3 regions of the Rhizobium sp. BK661 genome follow, and region 1 is predicted to be linked to each of the others. Evidence: riboswitches for the same ligand, from Rfam matches in the RefSeq annotation. Region 1 holds a riboswitch; each other region holds the start of a gene.
What was found. A riboswitch is a leader RNA that binds a small molecule or an ion and turns the genes downstream of it on or off. The one in region 1 is predicted to bind cobalamin.
Positions count from the first base shown of each region.

Region 2: another riboswitch for cobalamin. It lies ahead of bluB (5,6-dimethylbenzimidazole synthase); the one in region 1 lies ahead of FHX16_RS14255 (CbtB-domain containing protein).
Region 3: another riboswitch for cobalamin. It lies ahead of cobU (bifunctional adenosylcobinamide kinase/adenosylcobinamide-phosphate guanylyltransferase); the one in region 1 lies ahead of FHX16_RS14255 (CbtB-domain containing protein).

Region 1 covers NZ_JANTYT010000005.1:356,474-358,733, reverse strand. Annotated here, with positions in the region: gene FHX16_RS14265 (hypothetical protein) at 1-262, opposite strand, end outside; gene FHX16_RS14260 (CbtA family protein) at 303-1,046, opposite strand; gene FHX16_RS14255 (CbtB-domain containing protein) at 1,060-1,269, opposite strand; cobalamin riboswitch at 1,298-1,449, opposite strand; gene FHX16_RS14250 (histidine phosphatase family protein) at 1,493-2,056, shown strand.
Region 2 covers NZ_JANTYT010000004.1:258,884-261,143, reverse strand. Annotated here, with positions in the region: gene FHX16_RS11980 (DUF2865 domain-containing protein) at 1-196, shown strand, start outside; gene bluB (5,6-dimethylbenzimidazole synthase) at 203-892, opposite strand; cobalamin riboswitch at 932-1,114, opposite strand; gene FHX16_RS11970 (hypothetical protein) at 1,140-1,973, opposite strand; gene FHX16_RS11965 (LTA synthase family protein) at 2,179-2,260, shown strand, end outside.
Region 3 covers NZ_JANTYT010000004.1:134,102-136,361, forward strand. Annotated here, with positions in the region: gene FHX16_RS11340 (chloride channel protein) at 1-410, opposite strand, end outside; cobalamin riboswitch at 658-1,055, shown strand; gene cobU (bifunctional adenosylcobinamide kinase/adenosylcobinamide-phosphate guanylyltransferase) at 1,185-1,709, shown strand; gene cobW (cobalamin biosynthesis protein CobW) at 1,714-2,260, shown strand, end outside.

The DNA.
Region 1 (2,260 bases):
TGCCCCACAAACAGTAGGCATGCTGGATTTGGGCGTAGTTCAGCACACGCCGGAATGGCTCTGTCGTGTCCGTCGCGCGGGCCGCGAGACCGATGATCCGATCGCGATACTCGGCGAACATGATCATTTCGCCATGTGAGATTTCGGCAATCGCAATGCCGGTATGAGGTCCGCTGCCGCTGCGCTGGTGTGCTTCCGCAACCGAGCAAAACTGTAGCAACGCGAGCAGGGACAAAAGGAAAATTGAGTGCCGAAAGATCATCGTTTGAATGAGGCTCCGGATCGCTCCGGAGCCCCTCCGATCAATGGAAGGCCGGCGCGTGAGCGCGCAGCTTTGCAACGGCGCCAAGCTTGCGCTCGGCGAGCGCACCGAAGGCCACACCGAGGACGCTCCACAAGATCAGGTGCATGCCGATCGAGGTCGTACGGAAACGCCAAAGGACCGCCGCCGAATAGTCTTCCGGCACCTCGTTGATCGGCGGGAGCAGATACTGCACGACACCGATGAAGACGACATAGGCGAGACCTGCTGAGATTCCTGCGTTCCAGGCACCGAACCGTGGAGTGAGACGGCGTGCAAACGCAATTGCGGCAACGAGCGCGGCGATCGAAACGACGATCATCAGGAAGAACAGCTCAGTCCTGACGCCGATCGTATCCGGATTGCCGACCGCCGGCGGATTGGCCGGGTATTTGATATTCGGCACGATAACAACGGAGACGAAGGCCGCAACCGCGATGACTGCCGACGTTCCACGTGCCCCGAGACCACTGAAGCGGCCTTGGACAAAGGCAAAAACCAGTGCGAACAGCCCACCGACAGCGATGCTGTAAGCCATCACGCCGGTGAAGAGACCAATGCCGGCCTGCATGGCGCGGCTGACGATCTCGGGTTCGGCCGTTTCGCCGGCTGCCTGCGCTGCGGCTTCCTCGAACGCAATCGCTTGGTCTACCAGCGGCTCACCGAAGGTGTGGGCAAAGGCAAACACGAGGATGCCAGCGATCAGGCCCGCGAGCATCCCGCGAAGCAAAAGATTTCCAACCATGTTCGGAACTCCCTTAGTGGCAGGGGAAGCCGAGAAGATGCCGGCCGTCATGCACGAACTCGTGCACGTACATACCGTTGAAAAGCGCCATCGCGCCCTCTTCGGTGCCGACGAAATAGATGGCGATGAGCATCAGCAGACCGCCGAAGATCGCCCAGGGCAAAAGCTCACCAACCGGAATCGGAGCGGGTATGGCGACGGGCGCAAAAGTAGAGTCAGACATGTATTCCTCCTGGAATGACGCGTTCAGTCGAGAATTGTTGCGTGGCAGGGTCTGACTTCCAGTCCGAGGTATCCTCATCCTGATCACAGTGGCGCGACCGCACCGGAATTTCACCGGTTTCCAAACCCACAACATAACCGTTATATCTGCGGCTTCGAGCCTGTCAACGAAACTTCATAGAGCGGCAGGTCCCCTTCCCCGTTATCCGGAGACGATCAACGTGATGACGCGCCTCACCTGGATCTGCCATGGTTCGACAGCCGCCAATCGCGAGGCGCGGTTCCCGCAGGACGAACCGCTGAACGACAAGGCAATCATTGCGACGAAGGCAATCGTCCCTCGGCTCCGGCGTGCCGATAGCGTGGTTGCCAGCCCGGCATTGCGCGCCCGGCAGACGGCCGAGGCGCTTGGCCTACAACCGGAATTTTCCGAGGCGCTCGCCGATTGTGACTTTGGCCGCTGGGCAGGACGCTCGATTGCGGAGATCCAGCAGGCGGAACCGGAAAATCTGGCGGTTTGGATGGCGCGACCGGAAGAAGCGCCGCACGGTGGCGAGGCAATCGCCGCCGTGTGCATGCGTGTAAACACCTGGATGAGCGAGCGCCTGCAGGCCGGTGGCCATAGCGTCGCCATCACTCATGCCGCGGTCATCAGGGCAGCAATCATCAACACGCTACAAGCTCCGGTGTCCTCCTTCTGGATCGCCGATATCGAACCTCTCGCTATTGTCCACATGACCAGCAATGGCAGCCGGTGGTCGCTGCGCGTGGAAGGCCCGGCAACCTAATTTTCTGAGCATTAATTTAGATCAGCCTTACGCAAGCGAACCATGCCATAGCTTTCCGACCCGACACAGTCGGGCCGTGTTCCTTGCCCCAAGGAGGACCAAATGCCTTATGATTGGAGCGGCGCGCAGATCCGGCGCACGCGCCTGCTACGCACGACTGCCGCCGTCACACTGCTCTTGCTCATCATTGGCGCATCCCTATTG
Region 2 (2,260 bases), on a different contig from region 1:
GATCGAAACCAAAAAGCCCGAGGCCAAGGTCCAGTCCGTTACCCCCGCGGCTTCGCAGCCACAGGCACCTGACAGGCCTTACGATCCGGCAACCAGCAAGGTCCGCCAGATCGGCCCACAGTTCCTGGCCGGCGACCAAGGCACGATCGACCTGAAGAACCCGGCAAAGCCGGGCCCTCAGCCGCAGCAACAATAGCCACCCTCAGTCCAGCGAATTGTCCCAACGGTCAGTGAACACGAGTTCCTCCAGCGGCAGCCGCTGACGCCAACCTTTGGCCGCCAGCTCCGGCTGGTCATAGAGCTGATCGACATAGCCGACGCAGAGCCAGGCAACGATCTCGACGCGATCCGGCACACCGAGGATTTGCTTGATATCGGACTCGTGAAAAATGCTCACCCAACCAACCCCGATACCTTCGGCTCGGGCAGCCAGCCACAGATTCTGCACGGCGCACACCGTCGAATAGGAATCCATCCGCCGATTGTGCGTTCGGCCAAGAACGACGTCGCCGCAGCGATCCGGATCGCAGGTCACGCAGATGCTGAGCGGTGCGGCGCGGATGCCTTCAAGCTTCAGCGACCGGTAGAGCTGCTGCCGCTCGCCCGCAAACATCTCGCTGGCCTCGCGATTGGCGCGATCGAAGGCTTGCCATACTGCCTCTTTCACCTGCTGATCGCGCACCAGGACGAAATTCCAAGGCTGCATGAACCCAACCGACGGCGCGTGGTGCGCGGCGGTCAAGAGCCTGCGGACAACGTCGTCCGGTATCGGATCCGGGAGAAACTCCGAACGGACATCGCGACGCGTCGAGATCGCACGATAAACGGCGTCACGTTCCTCGGTCGAAAAGGCTGCGGCTCCCGACAGGGAGCCTGAATGGTCTGGTCGCATCGTCAATCCCCAACAACACAACCGCCCGCCGTCCACGCAGGTCAGTCTACGATGTCGGGCCGGTCTTCTGACTTGGCGTCATCCGACTGCCGCGCCTTCCCGGTGCTGGACCAGTGGCTTGATGCGGCAGACGTCAGCCTTACAGCGCTGGGCACGTTCCGGTCTCTCACCGAATTCCCGATTCTCCCGCCTGAGACGGGCACCCGACGGAGGGTCTATGCCGGTAAAAATCGCTCGATGCAATCCTTTACGCAGAGACCGGGTAATAACGTACATAGGCGAACTCATCGCCTAGAGGCGACCAGTTGGGCACGTTGATCGTTCCCTGTCCGCCGAAGAGATCGAAGAGCGTCCTCAGATTTCCGCCGTCCATGTCCATCAGCCGCAGGCGAACGTGGAGATCGCGCGGATGATCGAAGACGTCAGGGTCGTAAGAGAGGATCAGAACCTTGTCATTGTTGGGCGACGGATGAGCGAACCAGTTCCCGTAGTTGTCGCCGGTGATCTGCTCGAGCCCGGTCCCGTCGGGATGGATCCGCCAGATCTGCATGAGGCCGGTACGGCTGGAATTGAAATAGATCCATTGGCCGTCCGCGGAATAGTCCGGCCCGTCATTGCGTCCTTCGCCATGCGTTAGACGCTTTTCTTCGCCGCCTGCCACAGAGATCGTGTAGATATCGAACAGGTCGTTGCGGATGCCGCAATAGGCGAGCTCTTTTCCGTCGGGCGACCAGCCGTGCCAATAGGACGGCTGATTTTGCGTCACAAGTCGCGGCGTCCCGCCTTCGGCGGGAAGCACATAGATCGTCGACTTCCCGAATTCCGTCTTATCGGAGATGACGATCTCACGGCCGTTAGGCGAGATGCCATGATCATTGTTGCAGGTCCTGGCAAAGCCAGTATCCACCTTCGCGACCTTGCCCGAACCGTCTAGCGCCAGCCGGTAAAGAAGCCCGTCGCCATTCAGCAGAAGATAGCTTCCGTCCGGCGAAAAGTTCGGCGCTTCCACCAATTGCGCGGTCTGCCAGACGACGCGCGCCTCGCCCGTTCTGACATTGTAGATCTCGACGGAACTTCTCAATCTAAATCCTCCTGACATCGATTCCCCTGACCTACGATGCCTCGCCACCGAGCACAAGTCGACGCGGGGTAGCGATGGGTGTCGGGCACACGGCCCTCGGCCCTTATCCACCAATCACAAATGCTGGAAACCTAACGGTTCATCTAGCGTTCATGACGAAGGTGTGACAGTTCAGTGAAGCTTTTATGACGTTGGAGTTTTTCAGTTGATCGCGTTGGTAATGAGGTCCGCAGCGGCAACGCGGGTTGCGTCGCTTTCCACCGGTGTCCGGGGAAGCGCACGGTCGC
Region 3 (2,260 bases), on a different contig from region 1:
GAAATGAGGTTCTGGACCGCCACCAGAATACTGTCGGTGAGCGATAGTCGGCCGCCATGCAGCGCGTTAGCCTCGATCGGGTCAACCATCGGCTTCTTGCGCGTTTTGGCAAGCACGAAGAGCATCAGACCCAATAGTATGCCGCCGCAGACAGGCGCCGTCAGCAACAGCAGCTTGTTGTCGATCTGCGAGGAACTCAGCCGCTCGATATCGCTGATTCCGAAGATCAGACTGTGCATTTCGCGGGAAACGAGGCTCATGCCCGTCACCGCAAGTCCGGAGATAACGCCGACGATCGCGCCCGCGATGACCATCCCCAGCTCAGTGCGTCGCAGCAGTGCGCGCATCCGCCCGATGTCGAGAAGGGTATGGAATGGACCGAAACGGCGGATATCGATTCTTAGGAGCATCACGGGAAAACTAGGCGGCAGTGGGCGCGATCAAGTGGAAGGGAGGGAAGGGCAAATCGGTGGCGCGACCCGCTTGCGACGCAATTGCGGCAAAAGACCGGCGATCGCAACAATAATTTGTGACGTAAGTAACTGATAAAAGACGATGAATTTGGTAGAGAAGGTCGTGTTGAGAGCGGGTCCGGCAGTATACCGTGCCGAGGCGCGCATCGGCTTCCGATTGACTTCACCAAGGGCCTTGCCTAACGATGAGTTCACAACGGATGGTTCCGGACCGGTTGAATCGGTGCGGATGAAAAGGGAATGTGAAGCGGTGGACCCAATCCGGGCACCGTCATCATAGCCGACCCCGCGACTGTAGAGCGGTCAGGGTTTTCCGTCCGGCGTTGTTTTCGCGTTGATGACAGCCTGCAATGGTGCAGGCGGGCGGCGCGGAGATGGCGACGGAAAAGTCACTGGCAGTGCATCATGATCAACCGGGGCAGGACGCCTCTTACGTCTACGAATCGTCCGCCTTTTCATGAAATGCAGCCGGGAAGGCGAGGAAAATCCGCTGGCACGATCTGGGGCGACCGGTTTCCGGTCCGCCCCGATCGCGGCCAAGACCCGCGAGCCAGGAGACCTGCCAACCGTGCCGGGCGAGAAGCCCATCCCTGGGCTTATGCCCGCTGCCAGCACGGAGGTTGTCATGGCTGAACAAAAGAGTTTTCGGCTGCGTCCAACAGCCATTCCGCTCCTTTGCGGCAGCGTCCCGCAGATCGGATATCATCTGCCATGAGCCCGATATCCTCCGGTGCGACCTTCGTCCTGGGCGGCGCGCGCTCGGGAAAATCACGTTTTGCCGAACAACTGGTCGCCTCAAGCGAGCTGGAGCGCCATTACGTGGCGACGGGCCGGGCCTGGGACGAGGAAATGCGCGCCCGGATCGACAAGCACAAGGCCGATCGTGGCGAGCTCTGGCACACCCATGAAGAGCCTCTTGATCTAGTCGGCTGCCTGCGAGCGATCGACGGCGAGGGGCGGGCGATCCTCGTCGATTGCCTGACGCTTTGGGTTACCAATCTGATGATGGAGGCGCGCGACATGGAGGCCGAGTTTGCTTCGCTTGCCGCGTATCTGGCGACAGCGCGTGCTCGGCTCGTCATCGTTTCCAACGAGGTCGGTCTCGGTATCGTTCCTGAGAACCGCATGGCGCGGGAGTTCCGCGATCACGCCGGTCGCTTGCATCAAATGATCGCGGCCGAGGCCGCGGATGTGTATTTTATCGCGGCAGGTCTGCCGCTGAAGATGAAGGGTTGAATTCATGAACCAGCAGAAAATTCCGGCGACCGTCATCACCGGCTTCCTCGGCGCCGGCAAGACGACGATGATCCGCAATCTGCTTTCCAACACGAACGGCAAGAAGATCGCGCTTATCATCAACGAGTTCGGCGATCTCGGCGTCGACGGCGACGTGCTGAAGGGCTGCGGCGCGGAGAACTGCACCGAGGATGACATTATCGAGCTGACCAACGGCTGCATCTGCTGCACGGTGGCCGACGACTTCATTCCGACGATGACCAAGCTTCTGGAGCGCGAGCAGCGCCCCGACCACATCGTCATCGAAACTTCCGGCCTGGCGCTGCCGCAGCCGCTCGTTGCCGCCTTCAACTGGCCTGATATCCGCACGCAGGTCACTGTCGATGGCGTGATTACTGTCGTCGACAGCGCCGCCGTTGCCGCCGGCCGCTTTGCCGATGATCACGATGCCGTCGAGGCTCGCCGCGTGGAAGACGAGTCGCTCGACCACGAGAGCCCGATCGAGGAGCTTTTCGAGGACCAGCTGACCTGCGCCGATCTGATCGTGCTCA